Regions from separate parts of the Streptomyces sp. NPDC093149 genome, predicted to be linked through region 4. Evidence: riboswitches for the same ligand, from Rfam matches in the RefSeq annotation. Region 4 holds a riboswitch; each other region holds the start of a gene.
What was found. A riboswitch is a leader RNA that binds a small molecule or an ion and turns the genes downstream of it on or off. The one in region 4 is predicted to bind cobalamin.
Positions count from the first base shown of each region.

Region 1: it holds a riboswitch for cobalamin, as region 4 does, so the genes downstream of both, ACIQCZ_RS05335 (ribonucleoside-diphosphate reductase subunit alpha) here and ACIQCZ_RS13660 (HoxN/HupN/NixA family nickel/cobalt transporter) in region 4, are expected to answer to the same signal.
Region 2: it holds a riboswitch for cobalamin, as region 4 does, so the genes downstream of both, ACIQCZ_RS10035 (prenyltransferase/squalene oxidase repeat-containing protein) here and ACIQCZ_RS13660 (HoxN/HupN/NixA family nickel/cobalt transporter) in region 4, are expected to answer to the same signal.
Region 3: it holds a riboswitch for cobalamin, as region 4 does, so the genes downstream of both, ACIQCZ_RS23380 (cobalamin biosynthesis protein) here and ACIQCZ_RS13660 (HoxN/HupN/NixA family nickel/cobalt transporter) in region 4, are expected to answer to the same signal.

Region 1 covers NZ_JBIVON010000001.1:1,130,740-1,136,553, forward strand. The annotation lists gene ACIQCZ_RS05320 (GlxA family transcriptional regulator) at 1-167, opposite strand, end outside; gene ACIQCZ_RS05325 (hypothetical protein) at 249-461, shown strand; gene ACIQCZ_RS05330 (ribonucleotide-diphosphate reductase subunit beta) at 510-1,529, opposite strand; gene ACIQCZ_RS05335 (ribonucleoside-diphosphate reductase subunit alpha) at 1,529-3,940, opposite strand; cobalamin riboswitch at 4,078-4,213, opposite strand; gene mctP (monocarboxylate uptake permease MctP) at 4,386-5,814, opposite strand, start outside.
Region 2 covers NZ_JBIVON010000002.1:782,400-788,213, reverse strand. The annotation lists gene ACIQCZ_RS10050 (aldehyde dehydrogenase) at 1-1,321, opposite strand, end outside; gene ACIQCZ_RS10045 (lipocalin-like domain-containing protein) at 1,638-2,063, shown strand; gene ACIQCZ_RS10040 (MBL fold metallo-hydrolase) at 2,347-3,402, shown strand; cobalamin riboswitch at 3,577-3,712, shown strand; gene ACIQCZ_RS10035 (prenyltransferase/squalene oxidase repeat-containing protein) at 3,820-5,094, shown strand; gene ACIQCZ_RS10030 (SCO2322 family protein) at 5,091-5,765, shown strand; gene ACIQCZ_RS10025 (energy-coupling factor transporter transmembrane component T) at 5,762-5,814, shown strand, end outside.
Region 3 covers NZ_JBIVON010000007.1:419,397-425,210, forward strand. The annotation lists gene cobN (cobaltochelatase subunit CobN) at 1-935, opposite strand, end outside; gene ACIQCZ_RS23375 (cobyric acid synthase) at 932-2,449, opposite strand; gene ACIQCZ_RS23380 (cobalamin biosynthesis protein) at 2,446-3,459, opposite strand; cobalamin riboswitch at 3,604-3,735, opposite strand; gene ACIQCZ_RS23385 (hypothetical protein) at 3,906-4,136, opposite strand; gene ACIQCZ_RS23390 (anion permease) at 4,472-5,737, opposite strand.
Region 4 covers NZ_JBIVON010000004.1:3,146-8,959, forward strand. The annotation lists gene ACIQCZ_RS13655 (ABC transporter ATP-binding protein) at 1-574, shown strand, start outside; gene ACIQCZ_RS13660 (HoxN/HupN/NixA family nickel/cobalt transporter) at 648-1,736, opposite strand; cobalamin riboswitch at 1,764-1,968, opposite strand; partial or broken gene ACIQCZ_RS13665 (MFS transporter) at 2,477-2,857, shown strand; gene lysA (diaminopimelate decarboxylase) at 2,944-4,299, opposite strand; gene ACIQCZ_RS13675 (MFS transporter) at 4,580-5,814, opposite strand, start outside.

The sequences.
Region 1 (5,814 bases), on a different contig from region 4:
GTGAATCCGGCATGGGTCCGCAGCACCGGGCCCTCGGCGGAGACCACGGCGAAGTCGTGGACCGGCAGGCCCTCGTCGCTGCGGTCGAGCCCGAAGACCTCGCACAGCACACCCAGCTCGAAGGGATGGACCTCGTCGAGCAGCAGGGCGGCGACATTGTTCAGCATGACGCCAGTGTGGCAGTAATTCGATGGTCCATGACAGTCCTGCCACTGCCGCGATCCGTCCGCACGGACGAGAGTAGAGCCATGAACACATTCCTGAACGTCCTGGGCACAACCGCACTTTTCGCTCTCGTCCTGCTGCCCGCCCTGGCCGGACTCGCCCGGGAGCGCCGCATCGACCGCGAGCTGCGCGCCGCGGAACGGGCACGGAGCGACGGCCCCCCGGAAACGACGGACGCCGCGCAACCGGTCACGGCCGCGCGGCGTCCCTACGTCAGAAGCTGGGCGAGGATCTAGTGCGGATCACGCCGGGCTCGCCGACCCGGCCCGATCCGACCGAAAGACCTAGAAGTCGTCGTCGAACGCGACCGATCCCTCCACCGCCACCTGGTACGCGGACGGCCGGCGCTCGAAGAAGTTCGTCAGCTCCTGCACGCCCTGCAGCTCCATGAACGAGAACGGGTTCTCGGAGCCGTAGACCGCCGGGAAGCCCAGCCGGGTGAGCCGCTGGTCGGCCACGCACTCCAGGTACTGCCGCATCGACTCCGTGTTCATGCCCGGCAGACCGTCACCGCACAGATCGCGGCCGAACTGCAGCTCCGCCGCCACGGCCTCCTTCAGCATGTCGGTGACCTGCTGCTGGAGCTCGTCGTCGAAGAGGTCGGGCTCCTCCTTGCGGACGGTGTCCACGACCTCGAACGCGAAGTTCATGTGCATCGTCTCGTCACGGAAGACCCAGTTGGTACCCGTGGCGAGACCGTGCAGCAGACCCCGCGAGCGGAACCAGTAGACGTACGCGAACGCACCGTAGAAGAACAGCCCCTCGATGCACGCCGCGAAGCAGATCAGGTTCAACAGGAAGCGGCGGCGGTCGGCCTTCGTCTCCAGCCGCTCGATCTTCTCGACCGAATCCATCCACTTGAAGCAGAACTGCGCCTTCTCACGGATCGAGGGGATCTCCTCGACCGCGTCGAAAGCGGCGGCACGGTCGTCCGGGTCGGGCAGATAGGTGTCCAGCAGCGTCAGATAGAACTGGACGTGCACGGCCTCCTCGAAGAGCTGCCGCGACAGATACAGCCGCGCCTCGGGGGAGTTGATGTGCTTGTACAGCGTCAGCACGAGGTTGTTGGAGACGATCGAGTCACCCGTCGCGAAGAACGCGACGAGCCGGCCGATCATGTGCTGCTCGCCGGGGGAGAGCTTGGCGAGGTCGGCGACGTCGGAGTGGAGGTCGACCTCCTCCACCGTCCAGGTGTTCTTGATCGCGTCGCGGTAGCGCTCGTAGAAGTCCGGGTAGCGCATGGGCCGCAGGGTCAGCTCGAAGCCCGGGTCGAGCAGGTTCTTCTCGGAGTCGGTGGAGCTCATTACTGGCAGGCCTCGCAGGACTCGGGGTTTTCCAGGGAGCAGGCGATCGCGTCGGCGTCGGGCGTCGAAGCCTGCTGTACGGGGATGGGGGCGGTGGCCGCGGCCCGGCCGGAGGCCGCACGGGCGATCCGGGTCGCCGGGCGTGAGCGCAGGTAGTACGTCGTCTTCAGCCCCTGCTTCCAGGCGTACGCGTACATCGAGGAGAGCTTGCCGATCGTCGGCGTCTCCATGAAGAGGTTCAGCGACTGGCTCTGGTCGAGGAACGGCGTACGGGCCGCCGCCATGTCGATCAGTCCGCGCTGCGGGATCTCCCACGCCGTGCGGTACAGCGCCCGCACGTCCTCGGGGATCCAGGCGAAACCCTGCACGGAGCCGCTCGCCTCGCGCAGTGCCTCACGGGTCCGTGCGTCCCACACGCCGAGCTGCTTCAGCTCCTCCACCAGGTACGCGTTGACCTGGAGGAACTCACCGCTGAGCGTCTCGCGCTTGAAGAGGTTGGAGACCTGCGGCTCGATGCACTCGTACACACCTGCGATCGAGGCGATCGTCGCCGTGGGCGCGATGGCGAGCAGCAGCGAGTTGCGCATGCCGCTCCGCGCGACGCGGGCGCGCAGGGCGTCCCAGCGCTCCGGCCAGTTCAGCTCGGTGTCGTAGTGGTCGGGGTGCAGCACCCCGCGCGCGGCACGCGTCTCGGCCCAGGCGGGCAGCGGGCCCGACCGCTCGGCGAGCTCGCAGGACGCCTCGTACGCCGCGAGCATGATCCGCTCGGAGATCCTGGTGGAGAGCGCGCGTGCCTCGGGGGAGTCGAAGGGCAGCCGCAGCTGGAAGAAGACGTCCTGGAGGCCCATGGCGCCCAGGCCGACCGGGCGCCACTTCGCGTTGGAGCGGCCGGCCTGCTCGGTCGGGTAGAAGTTGATGTCGACGACCCGGTCGAGGAAGGTCACGGCGGTCCGGACGGTGGCGTCCAGCCGCTCCCAGTCGATGGTGCCGTCGGCGACGAACGCGCCGAGGTTGACCGAACCCAGGTTGCAGACGGCCGTCTCGCCGTCGTCGGTGACTTCGAGGATCTCGGTGCACAGATTCGAGGAGTGGACGACGCGGCCCGGCTCGGCGGTCTGGTTCGCGGTCCGGTTGGAGGCGTCCTTGAACGTCATCCAGCCCTGGCCGGTCTGCGCGAGGGTACGCATCATCCGGCCGTACAGCTCGCGGGCCGGCATCGACTTGCGGGCCAGCCCCTTGGCCTCGGCGGCCCGGTACGCGGCGTCGAAGTCGTCGCCCCACAGGTCGACCAGCTCGGGCACGTCCGCGGGCGAGAACAGCGACCAGTCGCCGTCCGCGTCGACCCGGCGCATGAACTCGTCCGGGATCCAGTGCGCCAGGTTGAGGTTGTGCGTACGCCGCTGGTCCTCGCCCGTGTTGTCGCGCAGCTCCAGGAACTCCTCGATGTCCGCGTGCCAGGTCTCCAGGTAGACGGCGGCGGCGCCCTTGCGGCGGCCGCCCTGGTTGACCGCGGCCACGGAGGCGTCGAGCGTCTTCAGGAACGGCACGATGCCGTTGGAGTGCCCGTTGGTGCCGCGGATCAGCGAACCGCGGGCGCGGATGCGGGAGTACGAGAGCCCGATGCCGCCCGCGTGCTTCGAGAGCCGCGCCACCTGGTGGTAGCGGTCGTAGATCGAGTCGAGCTCGTCGAGCGGGGAGTCCAGCAGATAGCAGGAGGACATCTGCGGGTGCCGCGTACCGGAGTTGAACAGGGTCGGCGAGGAGGGCAGATAGTCGAGCCGGCTCATCAGCCCGTACAGCGCGGCCACTTCGTCCAGGGCGCGCTGCGAATCGTCCTCGGCGAGACCGGACGCGACCCGCAGCATGAAGTGCTGGGGCGTCTCGATGACCTGGCGGGTGTGCGGGTGGCGCAGCAGATAGCGGCTGTGCAGGGTCCGCAGCCCGAAGTAACCGAACCGGTCGTCGGCGCCGTCGGCGAGCGAGCGTGCCACCAGCGCGTCGAGGGCGTCCGCGTGCAGCGCGACGAACTCGGCGGTCCGGTCCGCGATCAGGCCCTCGCGGTGCCCGACGGCGACGGAGGCGGAGAAGGAGACCGCGCCCTGGCCGACCGCCTCGTCCGCGATGGTGCGGGTCAGGAGCCTGGCGGCGAGCCGGGAGTAGGCGGGGTCCTCGGAGATCAGCCCTGCGGCGGCCTCGGTGGCCAGCGAGCGCAGCTCGGCCTCGTCCGACCGGGCGCTGCGGCCGCGCAGCGCGGCGGCGGCGACACGACCGGGGTCGGTGTCGGGCAGATCGACGGTGAGGTCGGTCAGGGTCCGCAGCAGTGCGGTCCCCGGTCCGTCGTGTGCGGTCCCCTCGGACTCGGCCGCTTCGGACACGGCGACTGAAGCCGGATCGGCTGGCGCGATGGTCACGTGGTGCTCTCCCTCGCTCGGCTCGGGGCCGGCGGGGAACGGGGCAGCCGGGCAGAGGCGGGCCCGGGCGGGGCAGCACTCCGTACGGCGTCCACCGGCCCATCCGCGAGGCCCGGACGTCTGGCATCCGGTTCGGTCGAGCCGGATGCGCTGTCGGCAGGTCCTCGGACTTGCTCGGGGGTGCGCAAAAGCGCACCGAACACACCGTTGCGGGACAGTTCCGGATTCGCACCGGATTCCCCTGCGGCGACAGCGAGCATGAGCATACATGTGGGGGCCGCCCGATGAGGCAGCCCCCACATGTTGTGTCGTGCAACGCGGGCCGGGCCTGCAGAACGAGCTGTACGGCCCTGTTCGGAGCCCGGGGGCCCCTGATCGCGCGGACGGCCCGCCGAGCCCCGTGGGAGGGGGCTCGGCGGGCCGCCGGCAGGTGTCGGAGCGTTCGTCAGTGGCCGCCGCCCGGAGCTCCGGCCGTGGCGGGCGGGAGCTCGACCTGGACGCCCGGGTCGCCCGCGTCGGCCGTGTAGTCGCCCGGGGCGGTCTCGTCGATTCCGGCGGGCGCCTTCACGGCGTTCAGGACGAACGTGAGCACCACCGTCACGACCACGTTCAGCACGAACGCCGTCAGGCCGATGTAACCGATCTCGCCGATGCCGGGAATCTCCTTGGACGAACCGCCGAAGTGCGCCTGGGTCGGGCTGGCGACCCCGTACGCGGCCACCGTGCCGTACACCATGCCCACCGCCCAGCCCGCGAGCAGCGCCCAGCGGTGGAACCAGCGGGTGAACAGGCCGCCGACCAGGGCCGGCATCGTCTGGAGGATCCAGATCCCGCCGAGCAGCTGGAAGTTGATCGCGACCGTCTTGTCCATGGTGAGGACGAAGGCGAGCGCACCGACCTTCACCAGCAGGGACACCAGCTTGGAGACCTTGGTCTCCTGCTCCGGGGTGGCGTCCGGCTTCAGGAAGTCCTTGTAGATGTTGCGGGTGAAGAGGTTCGCGGCGGCGATCGACATGATCGCGGCGGGCACCAGAGCGCCGATGCCGATGGCGGCGAACGCGACCCCCGCGAACCAGTCGGGGAACATGTTCTCGAACAGCTGGGGGATGGCCAACTGCCCGTTGTCCACCTTGATTCCGGCGGCGATCGCCATGAAGCCGAGCAGAGCGAGCAGGCCCAGCATCAGCGAGTACAGCGGCAGGATCGTGGTGTTGCGCCGGATCACGTTGCGGCTGCGGCTGGAGAGCGTCGCCGTGATCGAGTGCGGATACATGAAGAGCGCGAGCGCCGAGCCCAACGCCAGGGTGGCGTAACCCCATTGGCCCGCCTCGCCGGGTGCGAGCGCGCCGCGCGGCTTGCCGGTCGCCGGGTTGGTCTGCGAGAACGCCTCGCCCGCCTTGGCGAAGATGTCGTCGAAGCCGCCGAGTTTGATCGGGATGTAGATGATCGCCACCGTGATGACCAGGTAGATCAGCCCGTCCTTGACGAACGCGATCAGCGCCGGTGCCCGCAGGCCGGACGAGTAGGTGTAGGCGGCCAGCACGGCGAACGCGATCAGCAGCGGCAGGTCCTTGACGAACCAGTGGGTGTTCTCGCCGCCGCCGACTCCCATCACGTCCAGCACCGCCTGGATGCCGACGAGCTGGAGCGCGATGTACGGCATCGTGGCGAGGATGCCGGTGACGGCGACCGCCAGCGAGAGGCCCTTGGAGCCGAAGCGTCCGCGGACGAAGTCCGAGGTGGTGACGTACCCGTGCTTGTGCGAGACGGACCACAGCCGTGGCAGGAAGGTGAAGATCAGCGGGTACACGAGGATGGTGTACGGCACGGCGAAGAAGCCGGCCGCGCCCGCCGCGTAGATCGCCGCGGGCACG
Region 2 (5,814 bases), on a different contig from region 4:
TGACGCTGTACGTGCCCGTTCTGACCCGGCGCGCGATGTCGATGCCGCGCTCGGTGTCGGCGGTCCAGACGCTGCCGCTGAGGCCGTACTCGGAGTCGTTGGCGATCCGTACGGCCTCGTCCTCGTCACCGTACGGCAGGAGGCAGATGACGGGACCGAAGATCTCCTCGCGGGCGACGCGCATGGAGTTGTCGACGTCACCGAAGAGGGTCGGCTCCACGTACCAGCCCCGGTCCTGGGACGCCGGACGTCCGCCGCCCGTGAGGATCTTGGCGCCCTCGTCCTGGCCGATCCTGATGTAGTCGAGCGACCGCTGCTGCTGGCGCCGCGCGACGAGGGGGCCGAGTTCGGTGGCGGGGTCGAGCGGGTCGCCGACCTGCAGCGCGCTCGCGGCGGCGGCGAACGCCTCGGCCGTCTCGTCGTAGCGGGAGCGCGGGACGAGGATGCGGGTCTGGGCGACGCACGCCTGGCCGTTGATCATCCAGGCGAAGGGAACGATCCCGGCGACGGCCGTCTCCAGATCGGCGTCCGGGAGGATCACGGCGGCGGACTTGCCGCCCAGTTCCAGTGTGACCCGGGTGAGGTTGCGGGAGGCGACCTCCATCACCCGTCGCCCGGCGGCCACGGACCCGGTGAACGACACCTTGTCGACGCCGGGGTGCCCCACCAGGTACTCGCTGACCTCGCGGTCGGCGGGCAGGATCGACAGCACCCCCTCCGGCAGCCCGGCCCCGGCCACGATGTCGGCCAGGACGTAGGCGTCCAGCGGGGATTCGGGCGAGACCTTGAGCACGGCGGAGCAGCCGGCCAGCAGCGCGGGCGCGAGCTTCGCGGCGGCGGTGAACTGCGGAACGTTCCACGGCACCACGGCCGCGACCACCCCGACCGGCTCCCGGCGCACCAGCAGCGGCCCGAGAGCCCCGTCCCGGCGCTCCTCGTACGGGAAGGTGCGGGCGACGGTGATCGCCGCGTCCCACACCATCATCGCGGCGAGCGCCTGCACCATGACGCTCGATGTGTACGGGGTGCCGTTCTGCGAGCTGACGACCCGGGCGATCTCCTCGTACCGCACGGCGAACGCGTCCTTGATCCGGGTGATCACCACGATCCGCTCGTCCAGGGTCATCCGCGGCCAGGGCCCCTCGTCGAACGCCCGCCGGGCGGCGGCGACGGCCCGGTCCACATCCCCCTCGCAGGCGTGCGGCACCCGGCCGATGACCTGTTCGGTGTGGGGCGACACGACCTCGATGACATCCCGGCCCAGCGGATCGACCAACTCCCCGCCGATGAACAGTTTTCCGTGTTCGACAAGCTCGGTCATGGCTGCTGCCTCCCGCGACCCGGCACGTTACCTGACTCCGTGTCAGAACTGATACCAGTTCCAGTTCCAGGAGTCCACGGCTTCGACGACGCGCGCGGCCGGACGGCCGCCGTCGCACCACCCGGGCTTTCGCGGCACGCCCCTCGCTTCCACGGTGTGCCGCACGGGTAGGGACGAGAACGACCCCGTCCCCCACGCACCCGCTCCAGAGGTTCCGAATTCCGCCGGCTCAGAAGGGAAACACGTGCGCACCCCATCCCGCACCGAACCGAATCACCCATCCACCCCGGGGCCAGGCACCTGGGAACACCCCCTCGTGGGTGCCTGGTTGCTGAGCACCTTCGCCATCATGGACGCCTCCGGCGACACGCTCGAACACCCCCTCGGGCAGAGTCCGACAGGACTGATCACCTACACCGCCGACGGCCACATGTCGGTGAGCGTGCTGAACCCGGACCCCGAGCCCTCCCCGGAGGAGGGGACGGCCGGACCGGTCGACACCGCGACCCTGTTCAGGACTTCTCCGTACCTGGGATACGCGGGCACCTACGAGGTGACGGGCGACCTGGTCGTCCACCATCTGCGGATAGCGTCCTTGCGCCCATGGGTCGGCACCACGCAGGAGCGCCGGTGGCGGGTGGAGGGGGACCGATTAACCCTGCTCCCCCCGACCGAGGGAGCCGGCGACGGCGCGCGCGCCCCGCGACTCGTGTGGCACCGGCCGGCCGCGGACGCCGCATGAGCGACGAGTGATCCGGGTCACCGGCCGCCCGGCCGGTGACCCGGCCCCACCGCCCGGCGCGGGGCTCCGGCCGTACGGACCGCCCCGCGCCCGGTACCCACCGGCACGGCCGTCCCGTGATCCCGTGCACCCCGAACTCCCCGGGCACGCCGGGCAGATGGACGTACCGACAGATGGTCGACCGGGGCTACTACTGTAACAAGTTCTCGTTACAGTGGGCGCGGTGCGCCGCACGCCGTACGTCCGGTGCGCCGACCAGGCCTCGAAGAGAGATGGGGAGCCCATGACGCAGGTGACCGACCATGGCGGGGGCGTGCACAGCATCAAGGTCCCCATCCCTGACAATCCGCTCGGCCACACCCTCGTCCATGTCCTCGACACCGATCGCGGGCCGGTCCTGATCGACACGGGCTGGGACGATCCGGAGGCGTGGGACACCCTCACCGCGGGGCTCGACGCCATCGGTACGGGCATCGGCGACATCCACGGTGTGGTCATCACCCATCACCACCCCGACCACCACGGCCTCTCCGGCCAGGTGCGCGAGGCGTCCGGGGCCTGGATCGCCATGCACGCGGCGGACGCCGCGATCGTGCGCCGCACCCGTGAGGCCCGGCCCAGCACCTGGCTGTCGTACCTCTTGACGAAGCTCACGGCGGTCGGTGCGCCCCAGGAGCATCTCGCGCCGCTGCGGGCCGCGGTCGAGGGCGGCCGGATGCGCACGCTGCCGGGGCTGCGGTCCGCGCTCCCGGACCGGGAGATCGTTCCGGGTGAGCTCCTCGGCCTGGCGGGCCGCCGACTGCGGGCGATCTGGACTCCGGGGCACACGCCCGGTCATGTCTGTCTGCATCTGGAGGAGGAGCATCCGCGGAATCTGCCGGGCCGGGGGCGGCTGTTCTCCGGGGATCATCTGCTGCCGGGGATCAGCCCGCACATCGGGCTGTACGAGGACCCGGACGCCGCGCCGGGCACCGCCCCGTCCGCCGGGGGAGACCCCATCGGTGACTACCTCGGCTCGCTGGAGCACATCGGCCGGCTCGGCGTGGCGGAGGTGCTGCCCGCCCACCAGTACGCGTTCACGGACGCCGCGGGGCGCGTACGGGAACTCCTGGACCATCACGAGGAACGGCTGACCGGACTGCTCAAGCTGCTGGCCACCCCGCTCACGCCGTGGGAGCTGGCCGAGCGGATGGAGTGGAACCGGCCGTGGGAGCAGATCTCGCACGGTTCGCGGAACATCGCCGTCTCGGAGGCCGAGGCGCATCTGCGGCGTCTGGTCAGGCTGGGGCGCGCACAGGCGGTGGCGGGGAGCGAGCCGGTGACGTACATCGCGGTGTGAAGGGCGCGGCGGGCCGTCGGGCAGGGGGCTCGTTTCGCCCTCTCCCGGCCACCCGGGCACCGGCACGGGCCGGACTTCCGGCGAGCGCGGTGCGACGTCGCCCGTCGGGCCCCCGGGGCCGCGCCCGTCCCGTGGGGGACGAGCCCCCGGACGGCCCCGGAACCCGTCCGACCCCGCCCGGTAGAGTGTGCGGGTCGTCATCATGCCCGTTCAGGGGGAAGCCGGTGCGAATCCGGCGCTGACCACGCAGCCGTGAACCGTCGTCGCAGACGGTGAGCCGGAATGCCCTGTCCGCGGTCGTGACCGGCTCGCGACCTCCGGAACCCCGGTGGTCGGCACCGTCGAGGTATACGGAGCCGGAGCCTGGTGCCTGAGCGTGCCTGTGCCCGGTTCCCCGCAGGAGAGGCCCCGCCCGCCATGACCGTACGCCGCAGCGCGGCAACGCTCGCCGCCATCGCCACCGTGCTCTGTGCGGCCGCTGCCCCGGTCGCGGTGGCGGCGCCGTCCCCCACCCCTTCGCCGTCCATCGCCCTGCCGTCCGGGCTGTACGGCACGAAGGACCCGACCTACGACGGTGTCTGGCGGCAGTCGCTGGCCTTCCTCGCCCAGCGGCTGGAGGGCGTCACGCCCGCCACGGAGTCGGTGGACTGGCTGATCGCCCAGCAGTGCGAGAACGGCGCCTACGCCGCGTACCGGCCCGACGTGTCCCGGCCCTGCACCGGGAAGACGGTGCTGGACACCAATGCCACCGCGGTCGCCGTGCAGGCGTTCGTCGAGGTGGGCGGGCACCGGGACACCGTGAACAACTCGGTCCGCTGGCTGAAGTCCGTACAGAACGAGGACGGCGGCTGGGGCTACACCGCCGGCGCGCCCAGCGACGCCAACTCCACCTCGCTGGTGATCGGCGCCCTCGCCCGGCAGGGCCAGCGGCTCGCGGACATCACCACCCCGAACGGCAAGACCCCCTACTCCCCGCTGCTCGCGCTCGCGATCCCGTGCGGCGGCAAGGACGGCGGCGCCTTCGCCTACCAGCCCGACAAGGCCGGCAAGCTCGCCGCCAACGCGGACGCCACCGCCGCCGCCGTGCTCGGCACGATGGGCAAGGCCCTGGCCGTCGGGAACAACGCCGCAGCCAAGGGGACCAGCTGCCACCCGGGGTCCGGTCTCACGCCCGAGCAGGCCGCCCAGAACGGCGCCCACTACCTCGCGAACGCCCTCGCCACGAGCGGCCACCTCGACCTGGCCCCGATGCCCGGCGCCACCGACACCACCCCGCAGCCCGACTTCGGCAACACCGCGGACGCGGTCGTCGCCCTGTCCGCCGCGGGCCACCAGGACAAGGCCGCCAAGGCCGTGGCCTGGCTGAAGAAGAACGCCGGCCCCTGGGCCGAGCAGAACGGTCCCGCCGCCTACGCCCAGCTGGTCCTGGCCGCGCACGCGACCGGCTCCGACGCCCGCGACTTCAACGGCGTCAACCTGGTCGACCGGCTGAACGCGACCGGTCCCGCGCCCGCAGCCGTCACGACGCCCGACCCGTCCGCCGACACCGGGTACGAGGCCACGGAGAAGGACCAGGTGCACAGCGGCGACGACGTGATCGGTGGCGTGTGGTGGTTCATCGGCATCGGTCTCGTCGTCGCCGCTGCCGCGGCCTTCCTGATCAGCGGCCGGCGCAAGAACCGGCAGCTGTGAGGCGGGCGGGAAGGGCCACCGCGCTGCTGGTGGCCCTGGCTGCCGTCCTGGCCGTGCTCGGCGCGGGGACGGCCCAGGCGGCCGGGTACCGGTACTGGTCGTTCTGGGAGGGTTCCGGCACCGGCTGGACGTACGCCACCCAGGGCCCGTCCCTGGTCCGGCCGGACGACGGCACGGTGCAGGGCTTCCGGTTCTCGGTCAGCGAGGACTCCCAGGACTCGGCGAAGCCGCGCCGCTCCCCCGACTTCGCGAAGATCTGCGCGGACACCCCGGCCCAGGGCGGCACCAAGCGGGTCGCGCTGGTCATCGACCCGGGCACGGCGGCGGACGCCCCGGCCGGCGAGACGCCGCCCGCGCCGCGTACCGCGTGCGCGCGGGTCGCCCCGGACGCGAGCACCGCCGAGGCGCTCGCCTCGGTGGCCAAACCCTTGCGTTACAGCGGCGACGCGCTGCTCTGTGCCATCTCCGGCTATCCGGGCTCGGGCTGCGGCGAACAGGTCTCGGGCGACGGGCACGCGACGCCTTCGGCGACGGTGTCCCCGGGCGCCGCCGCCTCCGCCGGTTCGGGCGGCTCCGGCGGCGGGCCGTCCGCCGGGGTGCTCGTCGGCGTCGGCGCCGTTCTCCTCCTCGGCATCGCCGCAGTCGTGCAGGCCCGCCGCCGCCGCGGATGACCGCCCCGACCAGCGGCCCGGTGACCGGCGCCACCGGCACCGTCCGGCC
Region 3 (5,814 bases), on a different contig from region 4:
CGCTCGGGGTCGGCGCGGTACACCGGCACGTCGTCGGGTCCCTGCTCCTTGAAGGAGAACGGGACGGTGATCAGCCGGCCGTCGAACTCGGGGATCGCGACCTGCATGGCGGCGTCCATGGGGGAGAGCGCGGCGTCCGACGCCTCCCACGCGGCATGCGAGGAGGTCAGGCACAGGCCCTGCAGCACCGGAACGTCCAGATCGGCCAGCGCGCCGATGTCCCAGGCCTCGTCGTCGCCCCCGGCGGAGGCGTCCGACGCGCGGGTGCCGCCCGCCGCGAGGACCGTGGCGACCAGGGCGTCCGCCCTGCCGAGCAGCTCGTAGAGACCGGCGTCCGCGCCGCGCAGCGAACCGCAGTACACCGGCAGGGCGTTGGCGCCGCGTGCCTCGACCGCGTCGCAGAGGACGTCCACGAACGACGTGTTCCCCGAGAGCTGGTGCGCCCGGTAGAAGAGCACGCCGACGGTCGGGCGGCCCTCGACGAACTCACGGCCGCCGTGCAGGCCCCACTCGGGCATCGTCTGCGGCTCGGCGAAGCCGTGACCGGTCAGCAGGACGGTGTCGGAGAGGAAGCGGGCCAGTTCCACGAGGTTTCCGGGGCCGCCCTCCACGAGGTAGCGCAGCGCCTCGGCGACGACACCGGCCGGCACGGACGACTCGGCCATCAGCTCCGCGTCCGGCACGGCCTCGCCGCCCAGCAGCACGGTGGGGATGCCGGACGCCTTGAGGACGGCCAGCCCGTCCTCCCAGGCGCGTTTGCCGCCCAGGAGACGGACGACGGCGACGGAGGAACCCTCGATCAGTGCGGGGAGTTCCTCGTGGGCGTCGAGGCGGGTGGGGTTGCCGATCCGGTACGGCGCGCCGGAGGCGCGGGCGGCCAGGAGGTCCGTGTCGGCGGTCGACAGCAACAGCACGGTGCTCGTAGGTGCGTTCATGCGCGTGCTCCAGGTGCTCCGGGGGCGATGAAGGGAAGTCCTGAGGGCGCGCCCGACTCGATGAGCCGGAGCAGCGCGTCGGTGTCCGCGTGTTCCTCGATGAGGTCGCCGAGGCGATCGAGCTGTTCCTCGCGCAGCGTGGCGAAGGCGGTGTCGGGGGCGGGGACGAAGCGTCGGCCGGCGGCCCGCGCGATCTCGGTCAGGAAGCGGCGGCGGAATTCGTCGCTCTCCAGCGAGCCGTGCCAGTGGGTGCCCCACACGGCGCCGGCCCGGCAGCCGTCCAGGAACGCCTCGCCGCCGTGTACGTCGGCGACGCCGTGATGGATCTCGTACCCCTCGACGGGGGCGCCGAGCGCCTCGCCCGAGGGGCGGGCGAGGGTCTTCTCGCGGTCGAAGCGGACGCGTACGGGCAGCAGGCCGAGGCCGTCGACGTGCCCGGCCCGCGACTCGACCTCGTCCTCGATGTGTTCGCCGAGGATCTGGAAGCCGCCGCAGATGCCGAGGACCGGTCCGCCCTCGGCGGCGCGCCGGACCAGGGCGTCGGCGAGACCGCGCTCGCGCAGCCAGGCCAGCGCCTTCACGGTGCCGCGGGTGCCCGGCACGACGACGAGGTCGGCGTCGGCCAGCTCCTCGGCGCGGTCCACGAACCGCACGACGACGCCCGGTTCGGCGGCCAGCGCGTCCACATCGGTGAAGTTCGACATCAGCGGTACGGCGCACACGGCGACGCGCAGCACGTCCTCGCCGTGCGGCGGCGCGACGACCGACTCGCGCACGGTCCCGCGCAACGAGACCCGCAGCCCGTCCTCCTCGTCGATGCCGAGGCCGTGGGCGAAGGGCAGCACCCCGTACGTCCGCCGTCCGGTGATCCCGCGCAGCATCTCCAGGCCCGGCTCCAGCAGCGACACGTCACCGCGGAACTTGTTGACGAGGTAGCCCGCGATCAGCGACTGGTCCTCGGCGTCGAGCAGCGCCGTCGTACCGAAGAAGGAGGCGAAGACGCCCCCGCGGTCGATGTCGCCGACGACCACCACCGGGAAGCGGGCCGCTCGTGCGATGCCCATGTTCACGATGTCCGTGCGCCGCAGATTGATCTCGGCCGGACTGCCCGCCCCCTCGCAGATCACTGCGTCATAGGTGCCCCGAAGCCGCTCCAGACAGTCCACGACCGTGGAGAGGAGCGCTTCCTGCCGGCCCCCGTGGTAGCCGCGTGCGCTCATCTCGCCGACCGGCCGGCCCATCAGGACGACCTGGCTGGAGCGGTCGCCGCCGGGCTTGAGCAGGACGGGGTTCATCAGCGCGGACGGCTCCACCCGCGCGGCCTGGGCCTGCATGGCCTGGGCGCGCCCGATCTCGGCGCCCTCGCGGGTGACGAACGAGTTCAGCGACATGTTCTGCGCCTTGAACGGCGCCACCTTCACGCCCTGGCGCACGAGCCAGCGGCAGATGCCCGCCGTGACGACGCTCTTGCCCGCGTCCGAGGTGGTTCCGGCGACCAGCAGCCCGCCGCTCATGTATGTCTCCGTCCTGCGATCCGAGTCCCTGCCGCGGCAGTTGCCGCGGTCCGGCGCCCCGCGATGCGTCGTGCGGCGAGGCCGGCGCCCAGCCGTCCCGCCACGCACACGCCCAGGGCGAGCGCGCTCACCCGGCGCGACAGCCGTACCGCGCGTTCGATGTCCTCGGTCTCCACCGCCCGGCCCTGTGCCCCGTTGAGGACGGGGCGGTGCTCGACCCTTCCGCCGTACGCGAGGGTCCCGCCGAGCCGCACGCCGAGCGCGCCCGCGAACGCGGCCTCCACCGGGCCCGCGTTGGGGCTCGGGTGCTTGGCGGCGTCGGCCCGCCAGGCCCGTACCGCGCCACGTGGCCGCCCCCCGGCGGCCACGGCGAGCAGGGCCGTGAGCCGGGCACCGGGCCAGCCGGCGATGTCGTCGAGGCGGGCGGAGGCCCAGCCGTAGCGCCGGTGGCGGGGGGACTTGTGGCCGACCATGGCGTCGAGGGTGTTGACGGCCCGGAAGCCGACGAGCCCCGGCACCCCGCCCAGCGCGCCCCACACCAGGGCGCCGACCACCGCGTCCGAGGTGTTCTCGGCCACGGACTCCACCACGGCGCGGGCGATCTGCGGTCCGTCGAGGGAGTGCGGGTCGCGTCCGCACAGATGCGGCAGCCGTTCGCGGGCCGAGCCGATGTCGCCGGCCGCCAGGGCGTCACCGATCGTCAGGGCCTCACGCCCCAGGGACGTACCGCCGACGACGGACCAGGTGGCGGCCGCGGTCAGCGCGACACGGGCGGCGGGACGGCCGCGCACGGCACGGGTGATCAGCGCGGCACCACCCGCGGCGCCCCCGGCCAGGACGAGGGTGTGCAGCGCGCCCCACCCGCGGTGGTCGCGCCACAGACGGCGTTCGACGCCCGCCGCGGCCCGCCCGAAGGCGGCGACCGGATGCCCCCTGCGGGGGTCACCGAGCAGCAGGTCGCCGATCAGACCGGCCGTGGCGCCGTACGCGAAGATGCGGTCGGCACGCACGGCTCAACCGGCCGACGCGCCTCGAAGGACCTTCGTACAGGCGGCTCTCGACGAGAGCGCCACAGCAACGGACGCACGGCAGCCAGGCATGGCGATATGTCCTCACTCAGGGTCCGCGCCCTGGTTCGACGTGACCGGCGACGAGAGTCTCCTGGCTCCCGGATCCGCAGTTCCCCCGGCCTTCCAGCCCGCTCGCGCGCGCCGTGACTTCCGGTGTGGGGGACTGCTCCCCGGTGACAGTGGCGGGACCGCGCCGGATTCGCACCGGCTTCCTCTGCTGTCGCCGTAATTGGCTCCGGCAGTCCACCACGCTCCGCGAACGCCCGTCAACTTGCCGTTGACCTGCGTCGGCGCAGTGTGCTGAGGCCCACATCGTGCCGGGCACGCCGGAACGGGCCGGCCACACGAGGTGTGTCCGGCCCGTCGGGGAGTGCGCGGGGGAGGGCTCAGGCGACGATCAGATAGATCCCGTACGCGACCGCCGCCGCGCACAGCCCGAAGCAGATGTACGCGCCGGCGCGGGCCAGCAGCAGCGAGCCGCCGGAGCCGCCCTGCGCCGCCGGTTCGGGCTGCTTGGAGAGACCGACGATGCCCAGGGTGAAGAGACCCACCAGTGCGACGGTGACAACGAGGGAGACGCCGAAGACGGAGCCGAGGGCTGCCCAGTCGATGTTCATGCTGAATCCTTAGAGCGTCCGACAATCGGGGGGTGGGAGAAGGCACGGGGTTGGGTGCGTGCAGCCGCACGGCGGAGGATTGAGTCACGGCGGCGCCACGGCGATTGACGACGACGCGGCAGATGCCGCGACGCCGCCCTCCGATTGCCGGACGCTCTTTGGACGGCCGGCCCAGTGCCTCTCCCGGCAAGCTTTGCCCCGTCGCGCCGTCCAGCACGCACGCTCGCGGCGTTGGCCAAAAGTCCTGGTAGCTCCGCTACAAGGACTTCCGGCCGCCTTGCGATCGCACGCACTGGACGACACTCCTCACGGGGCAAACATTGCCGGTCACGGCACTAGACGGTGGCGGGTCGCGCCGGGTCCTGGGGGGTTCCGGCCGGGGCCGGAATGGTGGTCTTGAGGTCCTGGGCCGTGGCCTGGGCCGCGGTGGGCGGCGGGCTGACGGCGGCGATGGCCGTGGTGACGACGCCTGCGGGCTCGGCCGCGCCGTCCGCCGGCGCGACGTCGCCGTGGCCGACCGGCTTGCGGCGCGACACCAGCCAGATCGAGCCGGAGCCCGCGACCAGCAGCGCCGCGACGACGACGACCCCCCAGGTGCCCTGCTTGGTGAGGAGTTCCGCGCCCGCGCCGACCAGGCCCGCGGCCGGCAGGGTCAGACCCCAGGCGACGAACATCCGGGTGGCGGTGGACCAGCGGACCACACCGCCCTGACGGCCGAGACCCGCGCCCATGACGGCGCCGGAGCAGGACTGGGTGGTGGAGAGGGAGAAGCCGAGGTGCGAGGAGGCCAGGATGACCGTGGCCGCGCTGGTCTGGGCGGCGAAGCCCTGCGGCGGCCTGAGGTCGGTGAGGCCGCTGCCCATGGTGCGGATGATGCGCCAGCCGCCCAGGTAGGTGCCGAGCGCGATGGCCGTACCGGCGGCGACGATGACCCAGACCGGCGGGTTGGCGCCGGGGTGCAGGACGCCGCCGGTGACCAGGGCCAGGGTGATGATGCCCATGGTCTTCTGCGCGTCGTTGGTGCCGTGGGCGAGGGAGACCAGTCCGGCCGAGGCGATCTGACCGGCGCGGTAGCCCTTGGCGGTGGCCTTCTCCTGGGCGTCGTTGCGGATCTTCCCGCCGATCCGGTACGTCAGCCTGGTGGCCAGCAGCGCGGCCAGGCCGGCGACGATCGGGGCGGCGACGGCGGGGAGCAGAACCTTGGTGACGACCGTGCCGCCGTTGACCGACGACCAGCCCGCCGACATCACGGCGGCACCGATCAGGCCGCCGAACAGGGCGTGCGAGGAGCTGGACGGCAGTCCGACCAGCCAGGTCAGCAGATTCCAGAGAATGGCGCCGACGAGTGCCGCGAAGATGACTTCTGTCCGCAACCCGTCCTCGTTGATGATCCCGCCGGAGATCGTCTTGGCGACCTCCACGGACAGGAACGCGCCGACGAGGTTGAGAACGGCGGACATGGCCACCGCTGTCTTCGGTCTGAGCGCACCGGTCGAGATGGTCGTCGCCATCGCGTTGGCGGTGTCGTGGAAACCGTTCGTGAAATCGAACACTAGAGCTGTCACGATCACAATCGCGAGGAGCAGCGTGATGTGTTCCATTTACCCAGGCAATCGTTCGACGTCATTGGCACGTGGACCGTAGGCAACCTGGGTGAACGGAAGATGAACTGAGAAGG
Region 4 (5,814 bases):
GGTGCTGCCGCCCGCCGAAGCGGCCAGGCATGTCGCCGCTCTGCCGCAGGAGCGCGGTGGGGACTTCGATCTGACCGTCCACGAGATCGTGGTGATGGGCCGCACCCCGTACAAGCGGGCCTTCGCAGGTGAGGACGGGACGGACCGGGCCGTCGTCACCCGGGCCCTGGGACGGGTCGGTCTCGCAGGGTACGGGAACCGCCGATTCTCCGCGCTGTCGGGTGGCGAACGCCAACGGGCCCTGCTGGCCAGGGCTTTCGCGCAGGACCCGGATGTCCTGGTGCTGGACGAGCCGACCAACCACCTCGATGTGCGCCACCAGGTGGAGCTGCTGTCACTGCTGCGGGCGCAGGGGCGCACCACACTGGTCTCGCTCCACGACCTGAACGCGGCGGCCTCGGTCTGCGACCGCCTGCATGTGCTGCACGAAGGAGCGCTGGTGGCGTCCGGCACTCCCCTGGAGGTGCTCACTCCGGCCCTGTTGGCGGAGGTGTTCGGCGTGCGGGCGGCGGTGGTCGAGCATCCGCTGACCGGTGATCCGCTGATCGCCTTCGATCACCGGTCGGCCGTGTGACCGTGCCCGTCCCACCGCGGGCCGGACCGGGCGGCTCGACGGCGCGGGGCTCTCGGCGGTGTGCGACACGGCATCAGCCACCGCCGGGAGCGCGGCCCGTCCAGCGTTCCTCGACCTTCGCGATCCTCCAGTAGGCCAGGGCCGCCGCCCACACCATCACGAAGAGTCCGACGATGATGTAGCCGACGTTGCCCAGGTCCAGGCCGGAGATCCAGCCGGTGACCGGGTCCCGCAGACCGAGCTTGTCGTGGAGTATGGTGACCAGCTCGATCGTGCCGATGAGGAAGGCGACGGCGATCGACAGGCCGGTGATGGCGAGGTTGTAGAACACCTTGCGCACCGGGTTGGAGAAGGCCCACTGGTAGGCGAAGTTCATGAACGTCCCGTCCAGCGTGTCGAACAGACTCATTCCGGCGGCGAACAGCAGCGGCAGGCACAGGATCGCGTACCAGGGCAGGCCCGCCGCGGCCCCGCTGCCCGCCATGACCATCAGGGTGACCTCCGTGGCGGTGTCGAAGCCGAGACCGAAGAGGAAGCCGAGCGGATACATCTGGCCCGGCCTCGTGATGGACCGGGTGAACCTGCCGAGGATCCGGTTCATGAACCCGCGCGAGTCCAGATGCTGCTCCAGCTCGGCCTCGTCGAACCGGCCCGCCCGCATCGCCCGGAACACGCGCAGAATGCCGACGAGTGCGACCAGGTTCAACGCGGCGATGAGATAGAGGAAGGATCCGGAGACGGTCGTACCCACCACACCGAGCACCTGGTGTGTGCCCGAGTTCTCGTTGATCAGTACCCCGGCCAGCCGCGCTCCTCCGGCGACCAGCGCGGCCATGGCGATGACCACGCTGGAGTGTCCGAGCGCGAACCAGAAGCCGACCGACACGGGGCGCTTGCCGTCGGCCATCAGTTTGCGGGTCGTGTTGTCGATGGCGGCGATGTGATCGGCGTCGAAGGCGTGCCGCATGCCGAGCGTGTACGCGGTGATCCCGAGCCCGATGCCGAACGCCTTGGAACCGACCTCGTAGTGCTGTGGCAGGACGAGCAGGAACAGCACACCGAACGCCACCACGTGCAGGGCGGCTATCACCGCGAGCAGCCCCACGGTTCGAACGGTGTCCTCGCGCCGCCACGTGAACACGGCGGAATCGGGCAGGGTCATACGGTCACGCTCCAGCACCTCGTGGATGACTTCGTGAGATGCCGTGGCCGGTCTCCTGGCTGACGGGTTCGCTCGCGCTCGTGTCCGCCCCTGCCTTCCCAGCCGCGCTCTGCGGCCAGTGGCAGTCGTTGGGACGGATACTCCCCGATCACAGTGGCGAGGGCCGCTCCGGCCTGAGACTCCTCGGAGTCTGTCACCGGTCTTCCCGAACACCACGGCGCACCCACTCTAGCGTTGTGGTGAGCGGCGCCCACAAGCCGGGCGGGCGGGCCAGGGGGATGACGGCCTCAACTTCCGGCAGGGCGTCGGGCCGTGGTCCTCCCTCTCCTCCTCGGTGCCCGGCGAAATTCCCTTCGTCGAAAGGCTGCCGTCCGTCTGCCTTCGGCACCCGAAGACCCTTGAGGAGCTGAGATGCCCGGTCACCCGAGCGCGCGTTGACCCTGTAGGCCGCGACCGGCCCGTCATCGCGTGCTGCCCTCGATCCGCGGCACGGCGAACCCTCCCTCGCCCGGGCCGGCGCACCTGCTGTGCGCCGCGCGGCGGGCGCCGTTCTCAGCAGCTCAAGGGGGCCCTGTGCCGTCCGATTCTCCTGCCGTGCCCGCACACCGTCGCATCGTCCGGCGCACACGCGGTCCCGCTTCCGAGGGGGCTTTCGACGCGGCTCGCCCTTCGGGGCTCCGTGTGACCTTGGCGCCCGGCAGGCCGGGCCTGCCCGGCGGTCCGCGGGCAGGAGGCCCGCGGTGAAGGCGGCCCGCTCCGGTCGGCCGGCCCTGCCGAGCCTGTGGCGGGACGGTGACTTCCGCAGGCTCTGGGCGGGGCAGACCGCCTCTCAACTCGGGGCACAGGCCGCCCAGGTGGTCCTGCCGCTCATCGCCGTGGTGACGCTGGACGCCGGCGCCGCCGAAGTCGGAGTCATGCGTGCGGTGGAACAGGCACCCATCCTGCTGATCTCGCTCTTCGCCGGTGCGTGGGTGGGCCGTCGGCGTTCCCGCGACGTGATGATGCTGGCGGACTTGGGCCGCGCTCCGGCACTGGCCGCGATCCCCGCCGCGTATCTGCTGGGTCTGCTCGGTGCTCCGGCGTTGCTCGGCGTCGCCTTCCTCGTCGGTGTTCTCAGCCTGCCGCCCGGGCAGGGCCGGGCCCCGGATCGCTCACGGCCCCGGTCCACCACGCGTTGCGGGGCGTTCCACCGACGTGGATGCGTGGTTCAGAGACCGATGTCGCGGCCCTTGATGTCGGCGAGGGACTCGCGGCGGATCAGGAGCCGCGCGCCGCCGTCGTGGACGGCGACCACGGGCGGGCGGCCGACCGCGTTGTAACTGGACGCCATGGAGAGGTGGTAGGCGCCCGCGACGGGGATGGCCACCAGATCGCCCGGACGGATGTCGCCCGGCATCTGCGCATCGGTGGCGAGCACGTCGCCCGCCTCGCAGTGCCGGCCGACGACGGTGGCCGTACGGGGCCCGGCCGTCGAGCGGCGGCCGACGAGCCGGGGTGCGTAACGGACCCCGTACAGCGCGGGCCGTGGGTTGTCGCTCATCCCGCCGTCCACCGCGACGAAGACGCGGTCGCCGGTCTGCTTGACCGCGAGCACCCGGTAGAGCGCCACACCCGCGGGCCCGACCAGCGCGCGGCCCGGCTCGACGGCGAGCCGGGGTACGGGGATACCGGCCGCGGCGCAGCTCGTGGCCAGTTCGCCGCGGATGCGGGCACCGAGGGACGGGATGTCGAGCGCGGTCTCCCCCGGCCGGTAGGCGACCGCGTGACCGCCGCCCAGGTCCAGCTCCGGCAGGACGATTCCGTACTGGTGGTGGATCTGGGCCAGCAGCCCGACCATCCGTCGCAGCGCGGTCAGGTAGGGCTTGACGGTGGTGATCTGCGAGCCGATGTGGCAATGCAGGCCGACCAGTTCGAGCCGCGGTTGGTCGAGTATCCGGGCGATGGCGTGCCGGGCGCTCCCATCGGTGAGGGAGAGCCCGAACTTCTGGTCGTCCGTGCCTGTGCGGATCGCCGCGTGGCTGCCTGCGCTCACGCCCGGAACGACGCGCACCAGGACCTTCTGCCGGGCGCCGTCGGGGACGAGTGCGGAGAGCCGGGCTATCTCCCACGCGCTGTCGATGACGATCCTTCCGACGCCTAGGCGCAGCGCGGCGCTCAGGTCCTGGGGGCTCTTGGCGTTGCCGTGCAGCACCATGCGCTCGGGCGGGAACCCGGTGGTGACGGCGAGCTCCAGCTCGCCCGCGGAGCAGACGTCGAGGCCGAGGCCCTCCTCCCGCACCCAGTGCAGCAGGGCGCGACAGAGGAACGCCTTCGCCGCGTAGACGACTTCGGCGTCCGGGAAGGCCCGCAGGTAGGTGCGGCAGCGTTCCCGTACCTCGGCCTCGTCGAGCAGATAGACCGGGGTGCCGAACCGTGACGCCGCCTCGACGAGGGAGACGCCACCCACCTCGACATCGCCGTGGGAGGCGAGTCGTGCCGAAGCGGGCCAGACGGACAGGCCGTCGGCGTGGTCCGGCGGCGCGGGCACCGCCGGAGACGGCGCCGACGGTCCCGGCAAGGGCATGGTCATGGAGTTCCCCCCGGTCGGTGGAAGGTCGACGCAGGAGACGGGCTCGCGAGCCGGGTCCTTCTCCTGGAGACGGACACAGCGCCCCGGATCGCCGAGGACCGGGACGCACCGGTGACGCTATGCCCGCCCACCCGGGGGCGTGCCTCCCTGTTAGCGGCCTCTTGACCCCGCACACCCGGCCTTTGACGCCGGCTTGACGAAGACCGCTCGCCCTGCGCCCCTCACCTGTGCGGCGCGCATCGTGCGGCGCGGTCCCCGTGGCCGCCCACGCCCTTCACCGCTGCGGAACCGGTTCCCTCGCCCGGCCGGCCCGGAACGGACCGAGCCTCCCGGTCCGCATCAAGGCGGCGACCGCGGCGGCGCACATCAGGCCCACGCCGCACAACATCAGCCAGGGCAGGCGCGGTTGCTCGGCGGAGGCATCCCACACGGCTCCGGTCGCGAGGTTCCCGACGGTGATCCCGACGCCCGAGACGGTGTTGTACAGACCGTAGTGGGTGGCGACCAGTCGGTCGCCGGAGAGCGTGACGACGGTGTCCATCTCGAACGGGTACACCAGGGCCGTACCGAGGGCGAGCAGGGCGGCCGCGAGGAACAGCGGTACCAGGGCCGCCGCCCGGATCAGCGGTCCCTCTCCCCCGGGCGGTGCCCCGGCGACCACGAGCGGTGTGAAGGCGCCGCCCATCAGCGCCAGGCCGTACACGACCGAGCGGCCGGGCGACCAGCGCGCCCGCGCCCAGGCGGTGATGCGCAGTTGCCCGGCCGCCGCGACACCGGCGGACACGGCGAAGAGCGCGGTGGTGACGCCGTCCCCGCTCCCCGGAGCCACCCGCTGCGCCTGGAGCGGCAGCGCCAGATAGACCTGGAAGGACAGGACGTACGAGCCGATCATCGCCGCCGAGAAGAGCAGAAAGGGGCGGTTGGACGCCACGGCGCGCCAGTCGGCGAGCACTCCCTGGCGCCCCTCGCCCGCTTCGGACGGACGTCCTCGGTCGGGCAGGGCCCTGATCTGTACGAGAGTGAGCCCGAGGAAGAGGAGCGCCGCCACCGCGCACACCATCCGGAAGTTCAGCGCGATCAGGGAGAGACCGATCAAGGGACCGACGAACATGCCGACCTGGTAGAAGACGTTGAACAGTGCGAACGCTTCCACGCGGCGCTCCCCCGCCTCCCGTGCGAGATGGGCCCGCACGGCCGGGTTGAACAGCGCGCCCGCGAAGCCGGTCAGCGCCGACGCGAGGACCAGGGCGGGCAGCGAATCGACGAGGCCGAGCAGTGCGAAGCCGACGGTCCGCAGCACGCATCCGGTGACGATCACGTTCTTGCAGCCGAGCCGGTCGGCGAGCGTGCCGCCGATGAGGAACATGCCCTGTTGGCTGAAGTTTCTTACGCCGAGCACCAGTCCGACCGCCCAGGCGGCCATGCCCAGGCCGCCCGAGAGGTGGATCGCGAGGTACGGCATCAGCATGTAGAACGCCGTGTTGATGGTGAACTGCTGGACCATCAGCA